3 regions of the Streptomyces sp. NPDC005533 genome follow, and region 2 is predicted to be linked to each of the others. Evidence: riboswitches for the same ligand, from Rfam matches in the RefSeq annotation. Region 2 holds a riboswitch; each other region holds the start of a gene.

What was found. A riboswitch is a leader RNA that binds a small molecule or an ion and turns the genes downstream of it on or off. The one in region 2 is predicted to bind cobalamin.
Region 1: linked by a shared signal. The riboswitch ahead of ACFYP3_RS36020 (prenyltransferase/squalene oxidase repeat-containing protein) and the one ahead of ACFYP3_RS08520 (ribonucleoside-diphosphate reductase subunit alpha) in region 2 are both predicted to bind cobalamin.
Region 3: linked by a shared signal. The riboswitch ahead of metE (5-methyltetrahydropteroyltriglutamate--homocysteine S-methyltransferase) and the one ahead of ACFYP3_RS08520 (ribonucleoside-diphosphate reductase subunit alpha) in region 2 are both predicted to bind cobalamin.

The regions. Positions count from the first base shown of each region.
Region 1 is NZ_JBIAJH010000089.1:621-9,137, reverse strand. Features, by position in the region: gene ACFYP3_RS36030 (aldehyde dehydrogenase) at 1-1,304, opposite strand, end outside; gene ACFYP3_RS36025 (MBL fold metallo-hydrolase) at 1,485-2,534, shown strand; cobalamin riboswitch at 2,668-2,797, shown strand; gene ACFYP3_RS36020 (prenyltransferase/squalene oxidase repeat-containing protein) at 2,910-4,166, shown strand; gene ACFYP3_RS36015 (SCO2322 family protein) at 4,166-4,858, shown strand; gene ACFYP3_RS36010 (energy-coupling factor transporter transmembrane component T) at 4,855-6,195, shown strand; gene ACFYP3_RS36005 (ABC transporter ATP-binding protein) at 6,192-8,015, shown strand; gene ACFYP3_RS36000 (ECF transporter S component) at 7,961-8,517, shown strand, end outside.
Region 2 is NZ_JBIAJH010000006.1:173,269-183,567, reverse strand. Features, by position in the region: gene ACFYP3_RS08540 (GntR family transcriptional regulator) at 281-1,045, shown strand; gene ACFYP3_RS08535 (carbon starvation CstA family protein) at 1,173-3,392, shown strand; gene ACFYP3_RS08530 (YbdD/YjiX family protein) at 3,389-3,586, shown strand; gene ACFYP3_RS08525 (GNAT family N-acetyltransferase) at 3,683-4,180, shown strand; cobalamin riboswitch at 4,222-4,353, shown strand; gene ACFYP3_RS08520 (ribonucleoside-diphosphate reductase subunit alpha) at 4,498-6,891, shown strand; gene ACFYP3_RS08515 (ribonucleotide-diphosphate reductase subunit beta) at 6,891-7,907, shown strand; gene ACFYP3_RS08510 (hypothetical protein) at 8,039-8,263, opposite strand; gene ACFYP3_RS08505 (helix-turn-helix domain-containing protein) at 8,345-9,310, shown strand; gene def (peptide deformylase) at 9,323-9,964, opposite strand; gene ACFYP3_RS08495 (tetratricopeptide repeat protein) at 10,047-10,299, opposite strand, start outside.
Region 3 is NZ_JBIAJH010000027.1:11,684-21,982, forward strand. Features, by position in the region: gene ACFYP3_RS25160 (hypothetical protein) at 1-443, opposite strand, end outside; gene ACFYP3_RS25165 (discoidin domain-containing protein) at 616-2,682, shown strand; gene ACFYP3_RS25170 (TetR/AcrR family transcriptional regulator) at 2,812-3,492, shown strand; gene metE (5-methyltetrahydropteroyltriglutamate--homocysteine S-methyltransferase) at 3,511-5,835, opposite strand; cobalamin riboswitch at 6,028-6,182, opposite strand; gene ACFYP3_RS25180 (hypothetical protein) at 6,449-6,982, shown strand; gene ACFYP3_RS25185 (FAD-dependent oxidoreductase) at 7,074-8,789, opposite strand; gene ACFYP3_RS25190 (SchA/CurD-like domain-containing protein) at 8,892-10,082, shown strand; gene ACFYP3_RS25195 (acyl carrier protein) at 10,096-10,299, shown strand, end outside.

The sequences.
Region 1 (8,517 bases), on a different contig from region 2:
GTGCGGATCTGCCGCCCGAAGTCGATGCCGTGCTCGACGTCGCCGGTCCAGACGCTGCCGCTCAGGCCGAACTCCGAGTCGTTGGCGACCCGTACCGCCTCCGCCTCGTCCCCGTACGGGATCAGGCAGACGACCGGGCCGAAGATCTCCTCGCGCGCGATCCGCATGGAGTTGTCCACGTCGCCGAAGAGGGTGGGCTCGACGTACCAGCCGCGGTCCAGGCCCGCCGGGCGGCCGCCGCCCGAGAGGACCTTCGCGCCTTCCTCCTGGCCGATGCGGATGTAGTCCAGGGAGCGCTGCTGCTGCCGCCTGGCCACAAGCGGGCCGAGTTGCGTCGCCGGGTCGAGCGGGTCGCCGACGACCAGCGCGCCGGCCGCCGCCGCGAGGGCCTCGGCCACCTCCTCGTACCGGCTGCGCGGGGCGAGGACGCGGGTCTGGGCCACGCACGCCTGGCCGTTGTTCATCCAGGCCGCGGGCACGATCCCGGCGATGGTGGTGTCGAGGTCGGCGTCGGGCAGGATCACGGCGGCGGACTTGCCGCCGAGTTCGAGGGTGACCCGGGTGAGGTTGCGGGCGGCGACCTCCATGACGCGCCTGCCCGCGGCGACCGAGCCGGTGAAGGCGACCTTGTCGATGCCGGGGTGGCCGACCAGGTACTCGCTGACCTCGCGGTCGGCGGGCAGGATCGACAGCACGCCTTCGGGCAGTCCCGCCCCGCGCGCGATGTCGGCCAGGATGTAGGAGTCGAGCGGTGCTTCGGGGGACGGCTTGAGGATCACCGTGGAGCCCGTCAGCAGCGCCGGGGCCAGTTTGGCGGCGGCCACGAACTGCGGGACGTTCCACGGGATGACGGCGGCGACCACGCCCACCGGTTCCCGGCGCACCAGGATCGGGCCAAGCACGCCCTGGCGGTGTTCCTCGTACGGGTAGGCGCGCGCGACGGTGATCGCGGCGTCGTAGACCATCATCGGGCCGAGCGCCTGGGCGAGGACGCTCCAGGAGTACGGGGATCCGTTCTGGGAGCTGATCGAGCGGGCGATCTCCTCGTGCCGGACCGCGATGGCGTCCTTGATGCGGGTGACGACGGCGATGCGCTCGTCCAGGGTCATCCGCGGCCAGGGCCCCTCGTCGAACGCCTTGCGCGCGGCGGCGACGGCGCGGTCGACGTCCGCCTTCGAGGCGTGCGGGACGGAGCCGATGACCTGCTCGGTGTGGGGGGAGACGATCCGGATCGTGTCGGTGCCCAGCGGATCCGTCCACTCCCCGCCGATGAACAGTTGTCCGTGTTCCACGAGCTCGGTCATGGCTGAGGCCTCCTGCGGCTTGGCGTTCCAGAACTGATACCAGTTCTAGTTCGAGGAGTCCACGGCCAGGACGGAACAGCGGAGAAGATCCAACGGCTAGTCAGAAGGGCCCGGAAGTGGTCGACTTGGGCTCCTACTGGAACACGTTCTCGTCAGAGGGCGGCAACGGGCGGAGGGCTCATGCCGGAGGACACGTCACAGGTCACCGATCACGGCGGAGGCGTGTGGGGAATCAAGGTGCCCATCCCCGACAACCCGCTGGGCCACACCCTCGTCCACGTCCTCGACACCGACCGCGGCCCGGTCCTCGTCGACACCGGCTGGGACGACCCCGAGTCCTGGGACACCCTCGTCGCCGGACTCGCCGCGCTCGGCATCGCCGTCGCCGACGTCCACGGCGTGGTCATCACCCACCACCACCCCGACCACCACGGCCTCTCCGGCCGGGTCCGGGAGGCGTCCGGCGCCTGGATCGCCATGCACGCCGCCGACACCGAGGTCGTCGTCCGCACCCGCTCCTCCGAGCCCGGCGTCTGGTTCGACTACATGAGCGCCAAGCTCGCCGCCGCCGGAGCCCCCGAGGAGCACCTCGCGCCCCTGCGCGCCGCCCGCGCGAGCGGCCGCACCCGGACCCTGCCCGGGCTGCGCGCCGCCGTGCCCGACCGCGAGATCGTCCCCGCCGAACTGCTGCCCCTCGCCGGACGCCGGCTGCGCGCGATCTGGACCCCCGGCCACACCCCCGGCCACGTCTGCCTGCACCTGGAGGAGGCCCATCCCGCGCACCTGCCCGGCAACGGCCGCCTCTTCTCCGGCGACCACCTGCTGCCCGGGATCTCCCCGCACATCGGCCTGTACGAGGCCCCCGAGGACACCCGCGTCACCGACCCCCTCGGCGACTACCTCGACTCCCTCGAACGCGTCGGCCGGCTGGCGCCCGCCGAGGTGCTCCCGGCCCACCAGCACGCCTTCACCGACGCACCCGCCCGGGTACGGGAACTGCTGGACCACCACGAGGAGCGGCTGTCCGGGCTGTGGGCGCTGCTGGCCGAGCCGCTGACGCCGTGGGCGCTGGCGGAGCGCATGGAGTGGAACCGGCCCTGGGAGCAGATCCCGTACGGCTCCCGCAACATCGCCGTCTCGGAAGCGGAGGCCCATCTGCGGCGTCTGGTGAAGCAGGGCCGCGCGGAGGCCGTCCCGGGCACCGACCCGGTGACCTACCGGGCGGTGTGAGGGCTGCGGCACGGTGCCGTACGGGCTCGGGCAGGGCCGGCGCCGGACCCGGGCGCGGCCCGGCCCGGGACCGGGGCGTGGCCGGTAAGGGGCCCTGGCCCCCGGCGCCCCCGGACCCGCAGGCTACGGGCCGGTAGAGTGAAGCCGTCGTCCACCTTTCCGTACGGGGGGAAGCCGGTGCGAATCCGGCGCTGACCCGCAACCGTGACCCACCCGGCACCGCCCGGGCGGGGAGCCGGAATGCCCCGTACCGCAAGTGCGCGGCTCGCGCCGTCGGATCCTCCGGCGGCCGGCACCGTCGAGGTAAACGGAGCCGGAGCCCGGTGCCAGTGCGTGCCCGCCTCCGGTTCCCCAGCAGGAGAGGCACCCTCCCCCATGAACGTCCGTCGCAGCGCAGCCGCGCTCGCCGCCTCCGCCGTGCTCTGCGTGGGTGTCGCCCCCGCAGCCCTCGCCGACACCGCGCCGCCCGCCTCCCCCTCCGCATCCCCGGTCATCCCCTCCGGCCTCTACGGCAAGAGCGACCCCGGCTACGACGGCGTGTGGCGCCAGTCCTTCGCGCTGCTCGCCCAGGACACCGTCGGCGTCAAGCCCGCCGCGCAGGCCGTGGACTGGCTGGTCGGCCAGCAGTGCGCGAACGGCTCCTTCCCCGCCTTCCGCGCGGACACCGCCAAGGACTGCGACGCGACCGCGTACATCGACTCCAACGCGACGGCCGCAGCCGTGCAGGCGCTGACCGCGCTCGGCGGCCACGGTGACAGCGTCAAGAAGGCCGTCGCCTGGCTGAAGTCCGTACAGAACGAGGACGGCGGCTGGAGCTCCAACCCGGGCGGCGCCATGGACGGCGGCACCGACGCCAACTCGACCGCCATCGTGATCAGCGCCCTGGCCACGGCCGGTGAGAAGCCGGCCGACGTCAAGTCGAAGGCGGGCAAGACCCCCTACGAGGCGCTGCTCTCCTTCCAGCTGGGCTGCGCCGCCGAGCCGGCCGCCGACCGGGGTGCCTTCGCGTTCCAGCCGGTCGACGGCAAGCTGCTCGCGAACGGCGACGCCACGGCCGCGGCCGCGCTGGCCGGCCTCGGCACGGGCTCGGCCGTCGTCCCCTCCGGTACGGACACCCCCGCGGCGCCGCTGACCTGCCCGGCGGCGGGCGCCGCGGACCCGGTGGCGGCGGCCCAGGGCGCGGCGGGCCACCTGGCCGAGGCCCTCAAGAAGGACGGCCACCTGACGGCCGTGACCCCGGGCTCCGACCAGCCCACCCCGGACACCGGCAACACCGTCGACGCGGTGATCGCCCTGGCCGCGGCCGGGCACAAGCAGTCGGCGGCGGGCGCCCTGGAGTGGCTCAAGGCCAACTCGGCGCAGTGGGCGAACGGCAGCCCGGCCGCTCTCGGCACCCTGATCCTCGCCGCGCACGCCACGGGCACCGACCCGAAGTCCTTCGGCGGCACCGACCTCGTCGCGGCGCTGAACGCGACCGGCCCGGCCCCGCAGGGCCCGGACACGGACGCCACGACGGTGAAGGACGACTCGTCCGACGACCAGAACCTCTGGTGGATCATCGGCGCGGGCGGCGCGGCCGGCGTGGGCATCGGCATCCTGCTGAGCGGCCGCCGGAAGAAGAACCAGCTCTGATGCGCCACCGCCGGCCCGCCGCGGCCCTCGCTCTGGCGCTGGCCCTCGGGAGCGTCCTGGCCGTCCTGGCCGCCGCTCCCGCGCTGGCGGCCGGCTACCGCTACTGGTCGTTCTGGGACGGCTCGGACGGCGGCCGGTGGTCGTACGCGACGCAGGGCCCCTCGACGGCCCGCCCCAAGGACGGCTCCGTGCAGGGCTTCCGCTTCTCGGTGAGCAAGGACGCGGCGGACCAGGCGGCGCAGCCGCGCGCCGCGGCCGACTTCGAGGCCGTCTGCGGTTCCACCGCCCCGGCGCAGGGCCGCAAGCGGGTCGCGCTCGTCGTCGACTTCGGCGTGCCCGCGGACGCCCCGTCGGGCGAGGCCCCGCCCCAGGACGCCCCGCGCACCGCCTGCGCACAGGTGGCCCCGGAGGCCACGGCCGCCGAGGCACTGGCGTCGGTCGCGAAGCCGCTGCGCTACAACGGCGCGGCCCTGCTGTGCGCGGTCTCGGGCTATCCGAGGCAGGGCTGCGGGGAACCGATGGCGGACGCCCCGGCGGCGAGCGCGTCGGCGGCGGCGTCCGCCACCCCGGCTGCCCCGGCTGCCCCCACCGCGGACGACGGCGGCCCGTCGGCGGGCCTGCTGGCGGGCATGGCGGCCGTGGCCGCCCTGGCCGCGGCAGCCGTCTGGCAGTCCCGCCGCCGCACCCGATGACGGTCCCGACCCCGCGGGAGCCGGCGCCCGGCGACGGCGGGGCGGCCGCCGACGGCGCTGCGGCACCCGCGGGGGCCGCCCACGGTCGCAGCGCGAGCCGCCCGGGTGGCACGGGCGGGTACCGGGGCCGGCCGCAGGCCGGGCGCACCCCCGCCGGAGCCGCACCCGGCGACGTGACCCCGGCCCGCCGGAGCCGCCCCGCGGCGCCGGACTCCCCGCACTGGTCGACGTACGAGAGGAAATGGCGGGCCCCGCTCGCCGGCCGGGCCACCGCCCTGCACGCCGGGGCCTGGTGGCTCTGGGCCCTCGGGCTCGCCACCGCCGCCTCCCGCACCACCAACCCCCTGCTCCTCGGCCTGATCGTCGGTGTCGCCGGGTACGTGGTGGCAGCCCGCCGCACGGACGCGCCCTGGGCGCGTTCCTACGGCGCGTTCCTCAAGCTCGGCCTCGTCGTCATCGGCCTGCGCCTGCTCTTCTCCATGCTGCTCGGCTCGCCCGTCCCCGGCGCGCACACCTTGTTCACGCTCCCGGAGATCCCGCTGCCGGCCTGGGCGCAGGGCATCCGGTTCGGCGGGAGGGTCACCGCCGAACAGCTGGCCTTCGCCTTCTACGACGGCGCGAAACTGGCCGCCCTCCTCGTCTGCGTGGGCGCCGCGAACGCCCTCGCGAACCCGGCGCGGCTGCTGAAGTCCCTGCCGGCCGCCCTGTACGAGGTGGGGGTGGCCGTCGTCGTCGCCATGACCTTCGCGCCGAACATGGTCGCCGACGTGGTCCGGCTGCGGACGGCCCGCCGGCTGCGCGGGCGCCCCACCGGCGGGGTGAAGGCGATCCTCCAGATCGGTCTGCCGGTCCTGGAGGGCGCGCTGGAGCGTTCCGTCGCCATCGCCGCGTCGATGGACGCGCGCGGCTACGGCCGTACGGCGCAGGTCCCGCCGGCCGTCCGGCACACCACCAACGCCCTCACCCTCGGCGGTCTCCTCGGCATGTGCGCGGGCACGTACGGGCTGCTCGCCGCGCAGGGCGGCGCGTACGGGCTCCCCGTGCTCGGCGTCGGCGCCGCCCTGGCCCTCGCGGGCCTGCGCCTCGGCGGACGCCGGTCGGTGCGGACCCGCTACCGGCCCGACCGCTGGGGGCCGCGCGCCTGGCTGGTGGCCGGGTCGGGCGCGGCCGTCGCCGTGCTCCTCGTCCGGGCGGGCACCGTCGACCCGGCCGCGCTGCACCCGGGCGTGGTCCCGCTGGTGGCGCCGACGCTGCCGTTGTGGCCGACGGCGGCGATCCTGATCGGCCTGCTGCCCGCGTTCGTGGCACCCGTACCGCCCAAGGAGGCGTCGCAGTGATCCGCTTCGAGCAGGTGTCGGTCACCTACGAGGGCGCGGCCGGGCCTTCCCTCCAGGGCGTCGACCTGGTGATCCCGGAAGGCGAGCTGACCCTTCTGGTCGGCCCGTCGGGGGTCGGCAAGTCCACGCTGCTGGGGGCCGTGTCGGGGCTGGTGCCGCACTTCACGGGCGGCCGGCTGAGCGGACGCGTGACCGTGGCCGGGCGGGACACCCGTACCCACAAGCCGCGGGAGCTGGCGGACGTGGTCGGCACGGTCGGGCAGGACCCGCGGGCCCACTTCGTGACGGACACGGTGGAGGACGAGCTCGCCTACGGCATGGAGTCCCTGGGCCTGCCACCTGCGGTGATGCGCCGCCGGGTGGAGGAGACCCTGGATCTCCTCGGCCTCAACGAACTCCGGGACCGGCCCCTCGCCACGCTCTCCGGCGGCCAGCAGCAGCGGGTCGCGATCGGCTCGGTCCTGACCCCGCACCCCCGGGTCCTGGTCCTGGACGAGCCCACGTCGGCGCTGGACCCGGCGGCGGCGGAGGAGGTCCTGGCGGTCCTCCAGCGCCTGGTCCACGACCTCGGCACCACCGTCCTGATGGCGGAGCACCGGCTGGAGCGGGTGGTCCAGTACGCCGACCAGGTGCTGCTCCTGCCGGCGCCGGGCGCGGCCCCCGTCCTGGGTCCCCCGGCGGAGATCATGGCCGTCTCCCCGGTCCACCCCCCGGTGGTCGCCCTGGGCCGCCTCGCCGGCTGGACCCCGCTCCCCCTCTCGATCCGCGACGCCCGGCGCCTGGCCACCCCCCTCCGCACCCACCTCTCCCCTCCCCCACCCCACACCCCAACCCCGCCGGCGCCGCACATCCCAGCCCCTCCGGCGCACATTCCAGCCCCTCCGGCGTTTGAGGAGCGGGGTCCGGGGCGGAGCCCCGATCTTGCAGCCTCCCCGGCGTTTGAGGCGCGGGGCCTGCGGCGGAGCCCAGGCGGCGGCGCGGCCGGGCTGCTGGCGCGGCTGCTGCGTCGGGGCACGCCGAGCCCGACCCCGACCCCGAGCCCCGCCCCGGAAGGGCCTGCGGCCCACACCCGCGGCCTCGGCGTCCGCCGCACCCGCACGGACGTGCTCCGCGACATCGACCTCACGGTGGCGCCCGGCGAGATCATCGCCCTCATGGGTCGCAACGGCGCCGGCAAGTCCACCCTCCTCGCCACCCTCGTCGGCACGCTCGCCCCCACCACCGGCGAGGTGACCGTCGGCGGCCGCACCCCCCACCGCACGCCCCCGCCCGAGATGGTCCGTCGCGTCGGCCTCGTCCCGCAGGAGCCCCGCGACCTCCTCTACGCCGACACCGTCGCCGCCGAGTGCGCCGCCGCCGACTCCGACGCCGGCGCGGCCCCCGGCACCTGCCGTGCTCTGGTCCGCGCGCTGCTCCCGGAGGTCCCCGACGAGACGCACCCCCGTGATCTGTCCGAGGGCCAGCGTCTGGCCCTCGCCCTGGCGCTGGTCCTCACCGGCCGCCCGGCCCTGCTGCTCCTGGACGAGCCCACCCGCGGCCTGGACTACGCCGCCAAGGTCCGCCTGGTCGAGATCCTCCGCGCTCTGGCGGCCGACGGCCACGCCATCGTCCTCGCCACCCACGACGTGGAGCTCGCCGCGGAGCTGGCCCACCGCGTGGTGATCCTGGCCGGCGGGGAGGTCGTCGCGGACGGCCCGACGGCCGAGGTCGTCGTGTCCTCGCCGGCGTTCGCCCCGCAGGTGGCGAAGGTCCTGGCGCCGGGCCACTGGCTCACGGTGAGCCAGGTCGCCGCGGCCCTCGACGCGAGGGAGTCCCGGTGAACCGGCCCGTCCGCGTCGGGCCGCGGGCCGCCGCCGCCCTGGTCCTCGTCTTCCTCATCGGCGTCGCGGCCTTCGGCTGGCCGCTCCTCGCCGACCGGCAGTCGGGGCTCGCCCATTCCCAGGACGCCCCCTGGCTCTTCGCCGCGCTCCTTCCCCTGCTGGTGGCGGTGGTCGTCGCGACGATCGCCGACAACGGCATGGACGCCAAGGCGGTGGCGATGCTCGGTGTGCTCGCGGCCGTCGGGGCGGCGCTGCGACCGCTGGGCGCGGGGACGGCCGGGCTGGAGCCGATGTTCTTCTTGATGGTGCTCAGCGGCCGCGTCCTCGGTCCCGGCTTCGGTTTCGTCCTGGGCTCGGTGACGATGTTCGCCTCGGCCCTGTTGACGGGCGGGGTCGGGCCGTGGATGCCGTTCCAGATGCTGGCCATGGGGTGGTTCTCGCTGGGGGCCGGGCTGCTGCCGGGGCCGGATCGGCTGCGCGGCCGGGCGGAGCTGCTGATGCT
Region 2 (10,299 bases):
CTCAGGGATGCCTGCCTGCACTTCCCTCGCCCGCCGCGGTGACATACGCGAAGTACTGCCGTGGGGCCGGGATCTGATCCATATTGGTTTAGACCAGTAGCTGGAGCTTGGCCTAGACCTTTAGGGGTGTCAAGGGTCTAATGAGCGGGTGCCCGGTCCGTTATCGGACCGACACCTGGGGAGAGAGAAGGCCTGTCCCCCCTTACGTGTCACCATGTGACCGCACATATCGGAGGAGCCGGTGACGGCAGCGAAACTGGAGTCGGGAAGGCGGGCGGCGATGGCCACCGAAGGGGCGACCACGGAGCCGGACGGCGGGGCAGCCACCCGCACGGCACGCGTTCCCAAGTACTACCGACTCAAGCGGCACTTGCTCGACATGACCGAGACACTGCCGCCCGGCACCCCGGTCCCGCCGGAGCGCACGCTCGCGGCCGAATTCGACACCTCGCGGACCACCGTCCGACAGGCCCTCCAGGAACTGGTCGTAGAGGGACGACTGGAGCGGATCCAGGGCAAAGGCACCTTCGTCGCCAAGCCCAAGGTCTCCCAGGCGCTGCAACTCACCTCGTACACGGAGGACATGCGCGCCCAGGGTCTCGAACCGACCTCTCAGCTCCTCGACATCGGCTACGTGACGGCCGACGACACCCTCGCCGGACTGCTCAAGATCACCACCGGTGGACGGGTGCTGCGCATCGAGCGGCTGCGCCTGGCCAGCGGCGAGCCGATGGCCATCGAGACCACGCACCTGTCGGCCAAGCGCTTCCCCGCGCTGCGCCGCTCGCTCGCCAAGTACACCTCCCTCTACACCGCACTCGCCGAGGTGTACGACGTGCACCTGGCCGAGGCCGAGGAGACGATCGAGACCTCGCTGGCCACCCCGCGCGAGGCCGGACTGCTCGGCACCGACGTCGGCCTGCCGATGCTGATGCTGTCGCGGCACTCGCTGGACGCCGACGGCGAACCGGTGGAGTGGGTGCGGTCGGTGTACCGCGGGGACCGGTACAAGTTCGTCGCCCGGCTCAAGCGCCCCGCCGTCTGACCTGCCCGTCGGCCCCCGCGTCCCCGATTCCTTCACATACCGGATTACGGACGGGGTCTTACGCTCAGCGGGCGATCCCCCGTAGATTCCCTGCGCTTACGCAGATGATCGACGAGGGGACGAGGTCATGCCTGAACCGGAAGCAACAGGGACAGAACGGAACACGGCGAGTCCGGGCACCACACCGGGCTCGCCCTCTCCGAAGTCCATCGCCGTGTGGGTGCTCGTCGGACTCGTCGGCGCCATCGGCTGGGGCGTGCTGGCGCTCTCGCGCGGCGAGGAGATCTCCGCCGCGTGGCTGCTCGCCGCCGCGCTGGGCTCCTACGCCATCGGCTACCGCTTCTACGCGCGCTTCATCGCGGACCGCGTGCTCAAGGTGGACAAGACGCGGGCCACCCCCGCCGAACGCCTCGACAACGGTGTCGACTTCCATCCCACCGACCGCCGGGTGCTCTTCGGCCACCACTTCGCCGCCGTCGCGGGCGCCGGCCCACTCGTCGGACCGGTGCTGGCCGCGCAGATGGGATACCTGCCCGGCACCATCTGGATCGTCGCGGGCGTCATCTTCGCCGGCGCCGTGCAGGACATGATCACGCTGTTCTTCTCCACCCGGCGCGACGGCCGCTCGCTCGGCCAGATGGCCCGCGACGAGATCGGCCCCGTGGGCGGAGCCGCCGCCCTGGTCGCCGTGTTCGCCATCATGATCATCCTGCTGGCGGTGCTCGCGCTGGTCATCGTCAACGCCCTGGCGCACTCCCCCTGGGGCGTGTTCTCCATCGGCATGACCATCCCGATCGCCCTCTTCATGGGCTTCTACCTGCGCGTGCTGCGGCCGGGCCGGGTCACCGAGGTGTCCACCATCGGTGTCGCCCTGCTCCTGGTCGCCATCATCGCGGGCGGCTGGGTCGCCGAGTCCTCCTTCGCGGACACCTTCACGCTGGAGAAGGAGACGCTGGTCATCTGGATGGTCGCGTACGGCTTCATCGCCTCGGTACTGCCGGTGTGGATGCTGCTCGCGCCCCGCGACTACCTCTCCACCTTCATGAAGATCGGCACGATCGCGCTGCTCGCGCTGGGCGTGGTCATCGCGATGCCGATGCTGAAGATGCCCTCGGTCACGGACTTCGCCTCGCGCGGCGACGGCCCGGTCTTCGCGGGCTCGATGTTCCCCTTCGTCTTCATCACCATCGCGTGCGGCGCCCTGTCCGGCTTCCACTCGCTGGTCGCCTCGGGCACCACCCCGAAGATGATCCAGAAGGAGACCCAGGTCCGGGTCATCGGCTACGGCGCGATGCTGACCGAGTCCTTCGTCGCCGTCATGGCGATCATCGCGGCCTGCATCATCGAGCCCGGCCTGTTCTTCGCCGTCAACTCCCCCGGCGGGGTCATCGGCACCACCGTCGAGTCGGCCTCGCAGGCGGTCACCAACCTCGGCTTCGTCATCTCCCCCGAGGCGCTGACCCAGGCCGCCAAGGACGTGGAGGAGGCCAGCCTGCTCTCCCGTACGGGTGGCGCGCCGACCTTCGCACTCGGGATGTCGGAGATCTTCTCGTCGGTGATCGGCGGGGCCGGCATGAAGGCCTTCTGGTACCACTTCGCCATCATGTTCGAGGCGCTGTTCATCCTCACCACCCTCGACGCGGGCACCCGCGTCGGCCGGTTCATGCTCCAGGACACCCTCGGCAACCTGCACAAGCCCTTCAAGGACGTGAGCTGGAAGCCGGGCGTCTGGCTGGCGAGCGCCGTCGTCGTCGGCGCCTGGGGCTACTTCCTGTGGGTGGGCGTCAAGGACCCGCTGGGCGGCATCAACCAGCTGTTCCCGCTGTTCGGCATCGCGAACCAGCTGCTCGCCGCGGTCGCCCTGGCCGTCTGCACCACCCTGCTGGTCAAGTCCGGCCGCCTCAAGTGGGCCTGGGTGACGGCCGTCCCGCTGGCCTGGGACGTGGCCGTGACGCTCACCGCCAGCTACCAGAAGGTCTTCTCCGACAACCCGAAGATCGGCTTCTTCGCGCAGCGCAGCACCTACCAGGACGGCATCGACGCCGGGAAGGTGCTCAAGCCCGCGAAGAACATGGACGAGATGCACACCGTGGTCACCAACGCCACGGTGGACGGCGTGCTGTCGGCCCTCTTCGCCCTGCTGATCGTCATCGTGCTCCTGGACGCGGCCCGGACCTGCCTGAAGGCCGTCCGCAAGCCGGAGTCGGTGACCCTCACCGAGGTCCCGTGGACCGAGTCGAAGATCGTCGCACCGGCCGGGCTGATCCCGACGACCGAGGAGCGGGCGGAGCTCGCCGCGTCCGGCCTCGACTCGGGCGGCGGACACGTCAAGGAGCCGGTGGCGTGAGCACCGTACGGAGCGCGCTGGCGAAGGCGCGGTTCTACGTACGGGAGTTCTCCGGGGAGGCGGCGTACGACCGGTACGTGGCCCACGCCCGCTCCCACGACCCGGACGCGGAGGTCCTCACCCGCCGCGCCTTCGAGCGGGCCCGGACGGACGCCCGCGAGGCGGACCCCCGTGAGGGCTTCCGCTGCTGCTGAACCACGCGCAGGGGCCCCGCCGCACGACGCGGCGGGGCCCCTTCGGCGTTCCCCGCCGCACGCCGGCACCCGTCCCCGTCCTGCACACTCGACCGCATGGACATGGTGATCAGAACGGCGCTTCCCGCCGAGTACGCGGAGCTGGGTGAGATCACGGCGGGGGCCTACCTCGCCGACGGCCATCTGGACTTCAACGAGGACGACGGCTACCTGAACGTGCTGCGCGACGTGGCCGGCCGGGCCGCCGAGGGCGAGGTGCTCGTCGCCGTACGGGACGAACGGCTGCTGGGCGGTGTGACCTTCGCCGCTCCGGGCAGTCCGCTCGCCGACATCGCGGCTCCGGACGAGGCCGAGTTCCGGATGCTCGCGGTGGCCCGCGAGGCGCGCGGCCAGGGCGCCGGCGAGGCACTGGTGCGGGCCTGCGTCGAGCGGGCGAGGGCTCTGGAGGGCGTGACCGGCCTGGTTCTCTCCACGCAGGGCGGCATGGCCGAGGCCCATCGGATCTACGCGCGCCTGGGTTTCGTACGCACTCCGGAGCGGGACTGGGCACCGATCGAAGGCCTGACACTCCTCACTTACCGGCTCAAGCTGTAGCCACGCCGACACTACATGTGGGGGTTACCGCAGAGGGCCGCCCCCACATGTATGCTCAAGGCTGCTGTCTCGCAGGGGAATCCGGTGCGAATCCGGAACTGTCCCGCAACGGTATGAAGTGTCCGGCTACCGGACACCAAGTCCGATGACCTGCCGACAGCGCGCCCGGCTCGACCGAACCGGGTGCCGACACGTCCGGGCCTCGCGGTTGGGCCGGTGGACGCCATGCGGTGTGTACGCGTTCCTGCCACGCCCGCATGCGCCCGCTCGCGCCCCGCTCCGTCGATGACCGGGCCGAGCGAGGGAGAGCTCCCGCCGTGACCATCGCGCCTTCCGCACCGCGCGCCGAGTCCGTTTCTGGCGACAACACCGAGGGCCCGGGGGCCACGCTGCTGCGTACCCTCACCGAACTGACGGCGGACCTCCCCGACACCGACCCCGGCCGCGTCGCCGCCTCCGCGCTCCGCGGCCGCAGCGCCGCCGCCGACGACGCCGAACTGCGCGGGCTCGCCACCGAGGCCGCCGCCGGTCTGATCTCCGAGGACCCCGCGTACTCGAAGCTCGCCGCCCGACTGCTGACGCTGGCCGTGCGCGACGAGGCCGCGAGCCAGGGCTCCACCTCCTTCTCGGCGTCCGTCGAGGTCGGCCACCGCGAGGGCCTCATCGCCGACCGCACGGCCGAGTTCGTGCGGACCCACGCGAACCGCCTGGACGCACTGGTCGAGCACACCCTCGCCGAGGGGGCCGACGACCGCTTCGGCTTCTTCGGCCTGCGCACCCTGCACAGCCGCTACCTGCTGCGCCACCCGATCACCCGTCAGGTCATCGAGACCCCGCAGTACTTCATGCTCCGCGTGGCCTGTGGCCTCGCCGCGGACGAGAGCGTCCAGGCCGTCGAGGAAGTGGCCTCGCTGTACAGGCTGATGAGCCGCCTCGACTACCTGCCCTCCTCCCCCACCCTCTTCAACTCCGGCACCCGGCACCCGCAGATGTCCTCCTGCTACCTGCTGGACTCCCCGCTGGACGAGCTCGACTCGATCTACGACCGCTACCACCAGGTGGCGCGCCTGTCGAAGCACGCGGGCGGCATCGGCCTGTCGTACTCCCGCATCCGCGCCCGCGGTTCGCTGATCCGCGGCACCAACGGCCACTCCAACGGCATCGTGCCGTTCCTGAAGACCCTCGACGCCTCCGTCGCCGCCGTGAACCAGGGCGGCCGCCGCAAGGGCGCCGCCGCCGTCTACCTGGAGACCTGGCACGCGGACATCGAGGAGTTCCTGGAGCTGCGCGACAACACCGGTGAGGACCAGCGCCGCACCCACAACCTGAACCTCGCCCACTGGGTCCCGGACGAGTTCATGCGGCGCGTGAACGCGGACGCCGACTGGTCGCTGTTCTCCCCGGCCGACGTGCCCGAGCTGGTCGACCTGTGGGGCGACGAGTTCGACGCCGCCTACCGCAAGGCCGAGGCGGCGGGCCTGGCCCGCAAGACCATGCCCGCCCGCGACCTGTACGGCCGGATGATGCGCACCCTCGCGCAGACCGGCCAGGGCTGGATGACGTTCAAGGACGCCTCCAACCGCACGGCGAACCAGACCGCCGAGCCGGGCACGGTCGTGCACTCCTCCAACCTCTGCACCGAGATCATCGAGGTCACCAACGACGGCGAGACGGCCGTCTGCAACCTCGGCTCGGTCAACCTCGGCGCGTTCGTGCTGACGGAGACGGGCGAGATCGACTGGGAGCGGCTGGACGAGACCGTCCGCACCGCCGTGACCTTCCTCGACCGCGTGGTGGACATCAACTTCTACCCGACCGAGCAGGCCGGCCGCTCCAACGCCCGCTGGCGCCCGGTGGGCCTGGGCGCCATGGGCCTCCAGGACGTCTTCTTCAAGCTGAAGCTGCCCTTCGACTCCCCCGAGGCGAAGGCCCTGTCCACCAAGCTCTCCGAGCGCATCATGCTCGCGGCGTACGAGGCCTCGTGCGACCTGGCCGAGCGCAGCGGCCCGGTGCCGGCCTGGGAGCAGACCCGCACCGCGCGCGGCGTCCTGCACCCGGACCACTACGCGACCGAGCTGAACTGGCCGGAGCGCTGGGAGGCGCTGCGCGCCCGCGTCGCGAAGTCCGGCATGCGCAACTCGCTGCTCCTCGCCATCGCCCCGACGGCCACGATCGCCTCGATCGCCGGCGTGTACGAGTGCATCGAGCCGCAGGTCTCCAACCTCTTCAAGCGCGAGACGCTCAGCGGTGAGTTCCTCCAGGTGAACGGCTACCTGGTGGAGGAGCTGAAGGCGCTCGGCGTGTGGGACGCCCAGACCCGCGAGGCGCTGCGCGAGTCCTCCGGCTCGGTCCAGGGCTTCGGCTGGATCCCGGCGGAGGTCCGCGACCTGTACCGCACGGCGTGGGAGATCCCGCAGCGCGGTCTGATCGACATGGCGGCGGCCCGTACGCCGTTCCTGGACCAGTCGCAGTCGCTGAACCTGTTCCTGGAGACGCCCACCATCGGCAAGCTCAGCTCGATGTACGCGTACGCCTGGAAGCAGGGTCTGAAGACCACCTACTACCTGCGCTCGCGCCCCGCGACGAAGATCGCCCGCGCCGCGTCCGCGTCCGCCGTCCCGGCGGCCGCCACCCCGCTCCCGCAGGCCGTCGACGCGGACGCCCTGGCCTGCTCCCTTGAGAACCCCGAGTCCTGCGAGGCCTGCCAGTAATGAGCTCCAACGACAACAAGAACCTGCTGGACCCGGGCTTCGAGCTCACGCTCCGTCCGATGCGCTACCCGGACTTCTACGAGCGCTACCGGGACGCGATCAAGAACACGTGGACGGTGGAGGAGGTCGACCTCCACTCGGACGTCGCGGACCTCGCGAAGCTGACGCCGGCCGAGCAGCACATGATCGGCCGTCTGGTCGCGTTCTTCGCGACGGGCGACTCGATCGTCTCGAACAACCTGGTGCTGACGCTCTACAAGCACATCAACTCCCCGGAGGCGCGCCTGTACCTGTCGCGCCAGCTGTTCGAGGAGGCCGTGCACGTCCAGTTCTACCTGACGCTGCTCGACACCTACCTGCCCGACCCGGACGACCGGGCGGCCGCGTTCGACGCGGTCGAGGAGATCCCCTCCATCCGCGAGAAGGCGCAGTTCTGCTTCAAGTGGATGGACTCCGTCGAGAAGATCGACCGGCTGGAGACGCAGGCCGACCGCCGCCGCTTCCTGCTGAACCTGATCTGCTTCGCCGCGTGCATCGAGGGCCTGTTCTTCTACGGCGCCTTCGCGTACGTGTACTGGTTCCGCTCGCGCGGCCTGCTGCACGGCCTGGCCACCGGCACCAACTGGGTGTTCCGTGACGAGACCATGCACATGAACTTCGCGTTCGAGGTCGTGGACACGGTCCGCAAGGAGGAGCCGGAGCTCTTCGACGACGCGCTCCAGCAGCAGGTCACCGACATGCTGAAGGAGGCCGTGGAGGCGGAGCTGCAGTTCGGCCGCGACCTGTGCGGCGACGGCCTGCCGGGCATGAACACCGAGTCGATGCGCGAGTACCTGGAGTGCGTCGCGGACCAGCGTCTGGTCCGTCTCGGCTTCGCGCCGGTGTACGGCTCGCAGAACCCGTTCTCCTTCATGGAGCTGCAGGGTGTCCAGGAGCTGACGAACTTCTTCGAGCGCCGTCCGTCGGCCTACCAGGTCGCGGTCGAGGGCACGGTCGACCTGGACGAGGACTTCTAGGCGTCCTGCGGCCCCTCGGGTCGGAACGCGGTGAACGCCGCGAAGCCGGGATGCGGTTCACCACCGCGTCCCGGCTTCTCGCGTTTCCGGCGCCCGATCGTCCGGCTTCCCGTGTGCACGCCCGCCCCCGCTCAGTGGGCGACGGGGCCCCAGTGCATCCCGGTGTGCCGGGCGCGGGACCGGCGGACGGTCGGCGGCATGCCGCCCGCCTTCTGGCGGGGCAGCCACACGAGGCGGGTCTCGACGGCCCGCAGCTGGCGGTCGGTCCGCCGGTCGCGCAGGAGCCCGTACAGGCTGGGGGCGAGCACCAGGGCGGCGACGGCGAGGACGGTGAGGTAGCTCAGGAACGTGTTCATGTCTCCACTTTCCTCCCGCTGGGAAAACTCGCACAGTGGCAGGACTGTCATGGAAGAACGAATTACTGCCACACTGGAGGCATGCTGACCAACGTGGCCGTGGCCCTCCTCGACGAGATCGCCCCCTTCGAGTTCGGGATCTTCTGCGAAGTCTTCGGAACCGACCGCAGCGACCACGGGCTGCCGGTGTACGACTTCGCCGTCTGCGCGGCGGAGGAAGGCCCCCTGACCATGTCCGGCACCGGTGTCACGGTCTCCCCCGAACACGGGCCGGAGCGGCTGGAGAGCGCCGACCTGATCTGCGTGCCCGCCTTCCGGGACGCGGGCACCCGCGTGTACCCGCAGGCCCTCATGGAGGCGCTGCGCAGCGCGGTGGACCGGGGAGCGCGGGTGCTCAGCGTGTGCAGCGGCGCGTACGTGCTCGGGGCGGCGGGGCTGCTGGACGGCCGGCACTGCACCACGCACTGGATGCACGCCGCGACGCTGGCCCGGCGCTTCCCGCGGGCCCTGGTCGACCCGGACGTGCTCTACGTCGACGCGGGCCCGGTGATCACGGCCGCCGGCACCGCCTCCGGCATCGACGCCTGCCTGCACCTCGTCCGCCAGGAGCACGGGGCCGAGGTGGCCAACACCATCGCGCGGCGGATGGTCGTACCGCCCCACCGGGACGGCGGGCAGGCCCAGTACATCGAGCGGCCGCTGCCGCGCACCTCCTGCGACACCGTGGGCGAGGTGGTCGAGTGGATGGCCCGCCACCTGGACGAGGAGATCACCGTCGAGCAGCTCGCGGAGCGCGCGCACATGTCACCGCGCACCTTCGCCCGCCGCTTCCTCCAGGAGACCGGCACCACCCCGTACAAGTGGGTGCTGCGCCAGCGCGTCCTGCTCGCGCAGGAGCTGCTGGAGGCCACCGACGCGACGGTGGACGCGATCGCCGGCCGCTGCGGCTTCGGCAACGCGGCCGCGCTGCGCCACCACTTCCTGCGGACCCTGGGCACCACGCCGAATTCCTTCCGGCGTGCGTTCCGGGGCCCGCAGGCGGCCTGACAGGCGAGAGGGCTACGCGTTCGGGACGGTCTCGTAGCGCGGGGTGCCCTCTTCCATCTGCCGCAGGGCGTCCTTGCGGTCCCGCTTCGAGAGGCGGTCGATGTAGAGGTAGCCGTACAGGTGGTCGGTCTCGTGCTGGAGGCAGCGGGCGAAGTAGCCGGTGCCGCGCACCTTGATCGGGTTGCCCTGGGCGTCCTGGCCCTCGACCTCGGCGCAGTCCGGGCGGGCCAGCGAGGCGTAGGCGGTGGGGACCGACAGGCAGCCCTCGTTCGAGTCGTCCAGCACCCGGCTGTCCGCGGGCAGCTCGACGAGCTTCGGGTTGACCACGACACCGGTGTGCCGCACACCGTCGTCGTCCGGGCAGTCGTAGACGAAGACCTTGGCGTCCACGCCGATCTGGTTCGCGGCCAGGCCCACGCCCTCGGCGGCCTTCTGGCTGGCGAACATGTCGTCGATCAGCTGCGCCAGCTCCTCGCCGAACTCGGTGACGTCCTTGCACTCGCGGTGCAGGACCGGGTTGCCGACGACGGTGATCGGGCGGGCGGTGCCGCGCTCACGGTGGGCGAGCTCGCGCTCGGCACAGTCCTCCGTGTCCACGACGTACCCGTCGTTCACGACCTCGACGCCGACTACCTCGTTCTCCTGCTGCGACATGTCCGCCGTACGCCTTCCGTAAGTCCAAGTCACCGGTGGTCGCCAATGGCCACCGATGTGCCCGTACAGCCTACGGCCCTGCTCAGCAGACTTCTTCGAGATCCCGCCACTCGCGGGTGCCCGGGCTGTCCGCGACCCAGCCGTCGAGCAGTCCGCGCACCAGCCCGGCCGGCGCCGCGATCCCGCACTCGCGCTCGGGCACCCACAGGGAGCCGGAGCCGGCCGTGCGGTGCCCCAGCGGCCCGGGGTGCCCCGGCTCGCTGTGGTCGTGCGGGTCCAGGTGCTCGCCGTCGCCCTCGTCGCTGGGCATCTCGCTCTCCGAACAGGTCCGGCAC
Region 3 (10,299 bases), on a different contig from region 2:
CGGCGGTAGGCCGGGTCCACCGGCAGGCCGTGCCGGTCCTCGGCCGCCCGCGCCGCCGCGTAGGCCCGCCCGCCGGGTCGGCTCCCGTAGCCGATCAGCCGGTGGCCGACGGTGTCCCAGAACCACGGCAGGTGCGCCGGCGGCAGCCGTCGTGCGCGCGCCGTCATCGTGTCGAGGAAGCGGCCGGGTTTGCCGTAGGAGCGGCCCAGTTCGGAGCGCATGTCCTCGATCAGGGCGCGTGCGGTCCCGGCCGCGTCCGGGTCGTGGGCGGCGACCCAGTCGGCGTAGGTGGTGGAGGTGTGCGTACCGGCGGTGGGCAGCAGGGCGGCGAGCGAGGCGATCATGTCCGGGATCGTCGCACGCCCCACCGACAGCGCCGGCACCCAGGACACCGAGGGCACCACGGCTCGGAGGGAGCCGCTCCGGCCGGACTGACGAGTCATCAGGTCATCTGTCCCGGACTCTTGACTCTGCTGCCGCCAGTGGCGATTCTCGACCCACTGCTTGTGCGGTCCATGACAATCACGCCACAGCCGTGCTGCTGGTCGTGACCGTCGTGTCCCCGGACGGATCCGGCTCCCCGACCGCGCCCTCCACTGACCGAAGACGTGAGTGATGACCATTTCCCGACACACGCACCACAGGCGTAGGCCCCTGGCGGTCCTGTCATTGCTCCTCGCCGTGGTGGCCATGGTGCTCGGCCCCGTGCCCAGTTCCTCCGCCGCCGACCCCGGCTGGTGGAACCCCGTCGCCCGGCCCGCGCCCGACTCCGAGATCAACGTCACCGGCGAACCCTTCAAGGGGACCGACGCCCAGGGGCGCGTGCGCGGCTTCGTCGACGCGCACGACCACCTGATGTCCAACGAGGGCTTCGGCGGCCGCCTCATCTGCGGCAAGCCGTTCTCCGAGCAGGGCGTGGCCGACGCGCTCAAGGACTGCCCGGAGCACTATCCCGACGGCACGCTCGCCGTCTTCGACTTCATCACCAAGGGCGGCGACGGCAAGCACGACCCGAACGGCTGGCCGACCTTCAAGGACTGGCCCGCCCACGACTCGCTGACCCACCAGCAGAACTACTACGCCTGGGTGGAACGCGCCTGGCGCGGCGGTCAGCGGGTGCTCGTCAACGACCTCGTCACCAACGGCGTCATCTGCTCGGTCTACTTCTTCAAGGACCGCGGCTGCGACGAGATGACCGCGATCCGCCTGGAGGCGCAGAAGACGTACGACATGCAGGCGTACGTCGACAAGATGTACGGCGGTCCGGGCAAGGGATGGTTCCGGATCGTCACCGACTCCGCGCAGGCCCGTGACGTCATCAAGCAGGGCAAGCTGGCCGTCGTCATGGGGGTGGAGACCTCCGAGCCGTTCGGCTGCAAGCAGATCCTGGACATCGCCCAGTGCAGCAAGGAGGACATCGACCGCGGCCTGGACGAGCTGTACAAGCTGGGCGTGCGCAGCATGTTCCTGTGCCACAAGTTCGACAACGCGCTGTGCGGGGTCCGCTTCGACCAGGGCGCCCTCGGCACGGCGATCAACGTGGGCCAGTTCCTGTCCACCGGTACGTTCTGGCAGACCGAGAAGTGCAAGGGCCCGCAGCACGACAACCCCATCGGTCTCGCGGCGGCGCCCGAGGCGCAGAAGCAGCTCCCGGCGGGCGTGGCGGTCCCCTCCTACGCGGCGGACGCGCAGTGCAACACCCGCGGTCTCACCGAGCTCGGCGAGTACGCGGTGCGCGGCATGATGAAACGCAAGATGATGCTGGAGATCGACCACATGGGGGTCAAGGCCGCGGGCCGGGCCTTCGACATCCTCGAATCCGAGTCGTACCCCGGCGTGATTTCCTCGCACAGCTGGATGGACCTCGACTGGACGGAGCGCGTGTACCGGCTCGGCGGCTTCGTCGCCCAGTACATGAGCGGTTCCGAGGCCTTCAGCGCGGAGGCCAAGCGCACGGACGCGCTCCGCGAGAAGTACAAGGTCGGCTACGGCTACGGCACCGACATGAACGGCGTCGGCGGCTGGCCCGGCCCCCGGGGCGCGGACACCCCGAACCCGGTCCGCTACCCGTACCGCAGCACCGACGGCGGCTCGGTGATCGACAAGCAGACCACCGGCGTGCGCACCTGGGACCTGAACACCGACGGCGCCGCGCACTACGGCCTGGTCCCGGACTGGATCGAGGACATCCGGCTCACCGGTGGCCAGGACGTGGTGGACGACCTGTTCCGGGGTGCCGAGTCCTACCTGACCACCTGGGGTTCGTCCGAGAAGCACAAGGCCGGGGTGAACCTCGCCGTGGGCGCCGCCGCCTCGGCCGGCTCGTCCGAGTGGAACCCGTTCGTCAGCTACGCGCCCTCCCGCGCCGTGGACGGCAACACGAGCACCCGCTGGGCGAGCGACTGGAGCGACGACCAGTGGCTGCAGATCGACCTCGGGACACCGGGCCTGGTCAAGCGCGTCACCCTCGAATGGGAACGCGCCTACGGGAAGTCGTACCGCATCGAGCTCTCGGGCGACGGCACGAACTGGCAGTCCGCGTGGGCCACGACCACCGGTGACGGCGGGCTGGACACGGCGCAGTTCGCCGCCACCCCCGCCCGGTACGTACGGGTCCACGGGCTGCAGCGCGGCACCCAGTGGGGGTACTCGCTCCACGAGGTCGGCGTCTACAGCAGCTGACGCGTGACGCCGCCCGGACGGCGTCCGGGTGCCGGGGCCGGCCGGATCCTCACCGATCCGGCCGGCCCCGGCCGCCCTCCCGCGAACAGCACGGCACGGCACCGCAGCACGAACCGAAAGGGACCGCCCATGGCACGGATGCCGTCGGCCGACCGGCGCCGGCAGCTGACCGAGGCCGCCATCCGAGCGATGACCCGCGACGGGGTCGCCCGCACGACGACCCGGTCGATCTCCGCCGAGGCGGGCGTGTCGCTGAGCGTCTTCCACTACTGCTTCGACTCCAAGCAGGCCCTGCTCGAATCCGTCATGACGGCGATCACCGAGCACAGCATCACCGTGGTGAGGGAGGCGATCCAGCCGAAGGCCACCCTCCGGGAGACCGTCCGGGCCGGCTTCCAGGCGTACTGGGACCACGTGTCCGCCCACCCGGGCGAGCACATGCTCACGTACGAGCTGACGCAGTACGCCCTGCGCCGGCCCGGCTTCGAGCACCTGGCGCGACGCCAGTACGAGCTGTACGCCGACACCTACACCGAGCTCATCGAGCAGCTCCGCCACCACATGGGCTTCGAACTCCGCGTCCCCGTCACCGTGCTGGCCCGCTATCTGGCCGCCATGACGGACGGACTGACGCTCAACCATCTCGTGCTCGGCGACGCGACCATCTCCACGGCGATCCTCGACACGGTCACCGACCACGTCGCCGGCCTCGTCGGGGACGACCGCGCCGGCGACCGCGGCTGCGGCGGGCACGGCGACGGGATCCGGCCGCCCGCCCCGGAACGCGTCGTGCCACCGCGCTCCGCCTGAGGCGGCCGGACCCCCCGGTCAGGCGCCGTCGTCGGCGATCTCGGCGCGCACCTGGCGGGCGGCCTCGACCAGGTGCCGCAAGGAGGCCCTGGTCTCCGGCCAGGCCCGCGTCTTCAGGCCGCAGTCGGGATTGACCCACAGCCGTTCCGCCGGGATGGCCGCCAGGCCCTTGCGGAGCAGCGCCGCGGCCTCGGCCACCGACGGGATCCGCGGCGAGTGGATGTCCCAGACGCCGGGGCCGACCTCGCGCGGGTAGTCGGCCCCCGCGAGCTCGTCGGCGACCTGCATGTGCGAGCGGGCCGCCTCCAGGCTGATGACGTCGGCGTCGAGGTCCTCGATGGCGTCCACGATGTCGCCGAACTCGGCGTAGCACATGTGCGTGTGGATCTGCGTGTCCGGCCGGACCCCGGCGGTGGTGAGCCGGAAGGACTCGGTGGCCCACGCCAGGTAGGCGGCGTGGTCGGCGGCGCGCAGCGGGAGGGTCTCCCGCAGCGCCGGTTCGTCGACCTGGATGACGGCGGTGCCGGCCGCCTCCAGGTCGTGCACCTCGTCGCGCAGGGCCAGCGCGACCTGCCGGGCGGTCTCGCCGAGCGGCTGGTCGTCGCGGACGAAGGACCAGGCGAGCATGGTGACGGGGCCGGTGAGCATGCCCTTGACGGGCCGGCCGGTCTGCGCCTGGGCGTACGTGGTCCAGCGCACGGTCATCGGGTCGGGGCGGGAGACGTCGCCGGCCAGGACGGGCGGGCGGACGTAGCGGGTGCCGTAGGACTGGACCCAGCCGTGCCGGGTGGCCAGGTAGCCGGTGAGCTGCTCGGCGAAGTACTGGACCATGTCGTTGCGTTCGGGCTCGCCGTGCACGAGGACGTCTATGCCGGCCTTCTCCTGGAAGGCCAGCACCTCCCGGATCTCGGCCTCGATGCGGTCCTCGTAGCCGGCCGTGTCGATGCGGCCGGCCCGCAGGTCGGCGCGGGCCGTGCGCAGTTCGGTGGTCTGCGGGAACGATCCGATGGTGGTCGTGGGCAGCGGCGGCAGGCCCAGGCGGGCGTGCTGGGCGCTCGCGCGCTCCCCGTACGGCTGGGAGCGGCGGCCGTCCGCGTCGGTGATCGCCGCGGTCCGGGCGCGCACGGCGGGGTCGCGGGTGACGGCGGATCCGGAGCGGGAGGCCAGGTCGGCCCGGTTGGCGGCGAGTTCGGCCGCGATCGCGCCGGTGCCGCCGGCGAGGCCACGGGCGAGCGTGGCGATCTCGGCGGTCTTCTGCCGGGCGAAGGCGAGCCAGCGCCTGACCTGCGGGTCGACGTCGCGTTCGACGGTGGCGTCCAGCGGGACGTGCAGCAGGGAGCAGGAGGCGGCCACGTCGACCTGGCCGGCGAGGCCCAGGAGGGTGCCGAGGGTGGCGAGGGACTTCTCCAGGTCGTTGATCCAGATGTTGCGGCCGTTGACGACGCCTGCGACGAGCCGCTTGCCGGGCAGCCCGCCGACGGCGGCGAGGTCGGCGAGGTTCGCGGCGGCGGCATCGGTGAAGTCCAGGGCGAGTCCGTCGACGGGGGCCTTGGCCAGCACCGGCAGGGCCTCGCCGAGCCGGTCGAAGTACGAGGCCACGAGCAGCTTCGGCCGCTCGCCCGGGGCGCCGAGCTCGCGGTACGCGCGGGCGGCGGCGTTCAGTTCGGCCGGGGTGCGGTCCTGCACGAGGGCGGGCTCGTCCAGTTGCACCCACTCGGCGCCGGCCGCGCGCAGGTCGGCCAGGACGCGGGCGTACACGGGCAGCAAGCGGTCGAGCAGGGTCAGGGGGGCGAAGTCGGCGGCGGCGCCGGGGGCGGGCTTGGCGAGCAGGAGGTAGGTCACCGGCCCGACCAGCACCGGGCGGGCGCCGTGGCCGAGCGCCAGCGCCTCTTCGAGCTCGCTGACCTGCTTCGAGGAGTCCGCCGTGAAGACGGTGTCCGGGCCGAGTTCCGGTACCAGGTAGTGGTAGTTGGTGTCGAACCACTTGGTCATCTCGAGCGGCGCGACGTCCTGGGTGCCGCGGGCCATGGCGAAGTAGCCGTCGAGGGCGTCGGTGTGCACGGCGGCGCGGTGGCGTTCGGGGACGGCGCCGACCATCACGCTGGTGTCCAGCACGTGGTCGTAGTACGAGAAGTCGCCGGTCGGCACCTCGGTGATGCCGGCGTCGGCCAGCTGCTGCCAGTTGGTCCGGCGCAGGTCGCGGGCGGTCTTGCGGAGGACTTCGGTGGTGACGCGGCCCTTCCAGTAGCCCTCGACGGCCTTCTTCAGTTCGCGGCTGCCGCCCTGGCGGGGGTAGCCGTACACGGTGGCCCGTACGGCCGTGGCTGCAGACTCTGTGGTCACGGAACTCTCCTTCGCGAGCGTGTCTCCATGGGCCCGGTGACGGGCCTGGGCTGCGAAGGGGTGCCGGACGGGCCGACCGTCCGTTGCGCGTACGTCTGAAGTACGCGCCGCGACGATCCGCCTGGAGCACGCCGACCCGCCCACGAGGTCACCGGGAAACCGGGCGCGGTCCTTCGCGCTCGGGCAACGGGCAGGTCTTCGGACTCGCGGGCACGCCTGCCGGTCTCCCGGCGGGCCCCTACTGGCCGTCGCTTCCCAGGACCGGTTCCGGTCCCAGTGCGTATGACGGCGGTCGTTCCCGCTCACCGCTGCGGGGCAGTCCCGGATTCCCACCGGGTTCCCTCTTACGACGCGTCCCGCCTGGCGGACGGGCGCGAACCAGCTGCCCGGCCAGAGTAGACGGCGTTCCCGACGGCCGCGGGCAAGGACCGGAACCGGTCATGGCGTGAAGTGGCTCACCCGGGCGCCGGTTAGCTCCCCCCTTGTCTGTTTCCGCGCTCGAACGTCCTGGTCAGGGCGTTACGTTGCTCCTCTCACGCCTGGAGCACCGGAGCGCCGGGTGCCCACCGAAAGACCGGGGAAGCATGGCCATTCGATCCTCCGCGGTATCCCGATGAGGCCGGGACCGGCCCAGCGGGCCGCCCTCGTCTGCGTCGTGGCCCTCGGCGTACTGACCGGGTGCTCGGCGGGTGACGACGCCGACGAAGTGGCGTACGCCGGGGACTACAGCAGCCACCCGCCGCTCGCCGTCGTCGGGTATCCGTCCAGGGACACGTTGGGGATCACCCAGCAGGTGGTGTGGCGGATCGCCGACGGCGGGGTCGGCGAGCTGGCGGCCCTGGGCGACGACCGGCAGGGCCAGGCCGCCACCCGGAAGACCGCCGAGAACTGGATCACCGCGTTCCGCACGGGTGCGGCCGGCAGGGTCACCGCGGAGTTCTACGACGAGGGTTCGTACCACCAGACGGTCGTGCTCTACCTGCACGACACCCACCAGGTCAAACAGCTCCACGTGCTGCCCGTGAGCGGGGATCGCGGGACCGTCTACCGGGTGAGCATGTCCGAGCCGGACCCCGCTGAGGCCACCGCCGTGGAGCCCTGGGTGCCGAAGACGCCCGGTGAGCTCGGTTCGAAGTCGGTCAGGTGACCTGATCGGGTCGGCTTCAGGCCGCAGGCGAAGGGCGCCGTCCCCGCGGACCACGCGGGGGCGGCGCCCTTCTCCGTCGGGGGCGCGGCCGTCAGTAGCGGTCCAGCAGGGTGGTCAGGACCTTGTAGAGGACCGATTCCTCGTCCGCCACGGCCTCCTCCGAGCGCCAGGCGACGAAGCCGTCCGGGCGGACGAGGACCGCCCCGGCCGCGGTCGTGCCGTGCGCCTCGGCCCAGTCGGCGCCGCTCGCGGGGATCAGGTCGGCCTCCGGTCCGGTGCCGATGGCGTAGGCGTCCAGGCGGACGTTCATCCGTTTGGCGACGGAGCCCGCCGCCCCGCTCCACGGCGTGCCCTCCGAGCTGAGCAGGACGAAGGACCGCTCGTAGAGGTCCACGGTGGACTTCGGCTGCTCCTCCCCGGGGACGTGGAGCCACATGTGCGGTGCGCGCGTGCCCGGTTCGCCGCGCAGACGCATCCGTTCGGGAACGACCGGCTGGTCGGGGTCGGTGCCCAGGACCGCGCCCTGGTTGTAGCGGTAGCCCATGGCCACGGACAGGACACCGCCCTGCCGTCCGCCCCCGCCCGGGGCGGTCTCGGGCTGGGCCTCGGGGACGGTCTCCGGGTCGGGTACGTACCCCGGGTGGCTGTGCTCGGCGGACCGGGCCGAGGCGCGTTCGCTCGTCGCCCGCGCCACCGGGAGCCGCTCGGCCTCGTACGTCTCCAGGAGCCCGGGGCCGGCCGCGCCGTCCAGGACCGCGGCGAGCTTCCAGGCCAGGTTGTGCGCGTCCTGGATACCGGTGTTGGAGCCGAACGCCCCGGTGGGGGACATCTCGTGGGCGGAGTCACCGGCCAGGAAGACCCGCCCGGCCACGTACCGCTGCGCGACCCGCTCGGCCGCGTGCCACGGGGCCTTGCCGGTGATCTCGACGTCCAGGTCGGGCGCGCCGACGGCCCGGCGGATGTGCTCGACGCAGCGCTCGTCGGTGAAGTCCTCCAGGGTCTCGCCGCGGTCGGGGTGCCACGGCGCGTGGAAGACCCACCGCTCCCTGTTGTCCACCGGCAGCAGGGCCCCGTCGGCGTCGGGCTTGGTCAGGTAGCACACGATGAAACGCCGGTCGCCGACCACGTCCGCGAGCCTGCGGGACCGGAAGGTGATGCTCACGTTGTGGAAGAGGTCCCCGGAACCGGTCTGGCCGATCCGGAGCGCCTCCCGCACCGGGCTGCGCGGCCCGTCGGCGGCGACGAGGTAGTCCGCGCGGACCGTGCTGTGCTCGCCGCTCTCGCGGTCCTTCACGAGGGCGGTCACACCGCCCGGGTCCTGTTCGAAGGAGAGGAGCTCGGTGGAGAACCGCAGGTCGGCCCCGAGTCCGGGGGTCACGGACATCAGGACCGGCTCGATGTCGTTCTGGCTGCACAGGCACCATGCCGACGGGCTGAAGCGGGCGAGCGCGCCCCCCGGGTCGATCTGCTCGAACAGCCACTCCTGGTCCTCACCGGTGAGGGAGCCGCCTTGCAGGATGCCGTGGTTGTCCGCCAGGACCGAGGCGGCCTCGCGGATGCGGTCCTCGACACGGGCGACGCGGAACAACTCCATGGTCCGTACGTTGATACCGCGTCCTCGCGGGTGCATCGAGGTACCCGCGTGCTTCTCGACCAGCATGTGGCCGATGCCGTGCCGGCCGAGGAAGAGCGAGGTGCACAGGCCCACCAGCGAGCCGCCCACGATGAGGACAGGGACGCGGTGGTCGACGTTTTCCTTCATGGCTCTTCCATGCCCTGTACGAGGGCGCTTCCCTCGCTCGTTCACCCGCTTGGTTCTCTCCTCTCGCGCCGAGGGGATTACGGGACAACGATCGGTTCGGGTGGCGCCGCCCTGTGGCGACCGTGTGGTCTCGAAGGAGTGTGAACGATGACAACCTTGTCGGAACGGATATCCCAGTCCGCCTTCGACGGCTCGAGGCTTCGGGTCGTGCTGCTGCTGGATCTGTACGACGGTGCGCAGAACCAGTTCCTGGAGGTCTACGAGCATCTCCGCAAGCAGGTGTCCTCCGTCCCCGGACACATCAGCGACGAGCTGTGCCAGTCGATCGAGAACCCCTCGCAGTGGCTCATCACCAGTGAGTGGGAGAGCGCGCCGCGGTTCCTGGACTGGGTCAACAGCGAGGAGCACGTCGCGTCGGTGCACCCGCTCCACGGCTGCGTACGGGACACGCGCTCGCTGCGCTTCAGCGTGCTGCGGGTGACCGGCAAGGACTCCGGGCCCGAGGCCCCCCTCTCCCCCGCCTCGCCCGGCGACGACCCCGGCTTCGGCCCCGACGCCGCCACCGCGCACTTCGCGGACCGGTCCGGGGACCGCCTCCAGGTCGCTCCGCGGCGCGGGGACGGCGTGGTCCGCCACGCGCTCACCTTCACCGTGAAGCCGGGCAGCGAAGCCGTCGTGGCGGAGCTGCTCGCCGGCTACACCTCCCCGCAGGCCCGGGTCGACGAGAACACCCGGCTGCGGCGCACCTCGCTCTTCATGCACGGGAACCGGGTCGTGCGGGCGGTTGAGGTGGAGGGCGACCTCCTCGCGGCGCTGCGCCACGTGGCCCTGCAACCCGAGGTCCGGGCTCTGGAGGAGGCCATCAACCCGTATCTGGAGCAGGACCGGGACCTGAGCGACCCGGGATCCGCGCGGCTGTTCTTCACCCGTGCGGCGCTCCCCGCGGTGCACCACGTGGCGGGCGCCGGCCGCGAGCACGCGGACGTCCGGCGGCACGCGCTGATCTACCCCGCCAAGAACGGGTGCGGCATGGAACTCGCCCGGCTGCTCGCCGGCCAGGACGAGACGGCCGTGGACGACCCGGCCAACCCCGTCGAGGCCAGCACCCTGTTCCAGCGCGACGACATCGTCGTCCGGCTCCTCGACATGCGCGGCCCGCTCGACGCCCGGCCCGCGCTGACGCTCGGCGTCGAGGGCGGCCACAGGGCGGCGGTGCTGGCCCGGCTGCTCGACAGCGCCAAGGACGGCGTCCCCACCACAGACCAGGAGATCTCACGCTTCCTCGCGCGCTCTGAAATGCGCCTGATCACCGACCGGCGTACGCCGGACCAAGCCTGAGGAGATGGCCGTCATGACCGCTCGACTGACCATGGAAGAACTGGCCGCCCTGATGAAGAAGGGGGCCGGTGTGAACGTCGACCCCGCGGCCATGGCGAGCCGCCCCGACTCGGGCTTCGACGAGTGGGGGCTCGACTCCCTGGGCCTCCTCGGCATCGTCGGCGAGCTGGAGAACCGGCACAGCCGGCCCCTGCCCCCCGACGCGGACCGGTGCAAG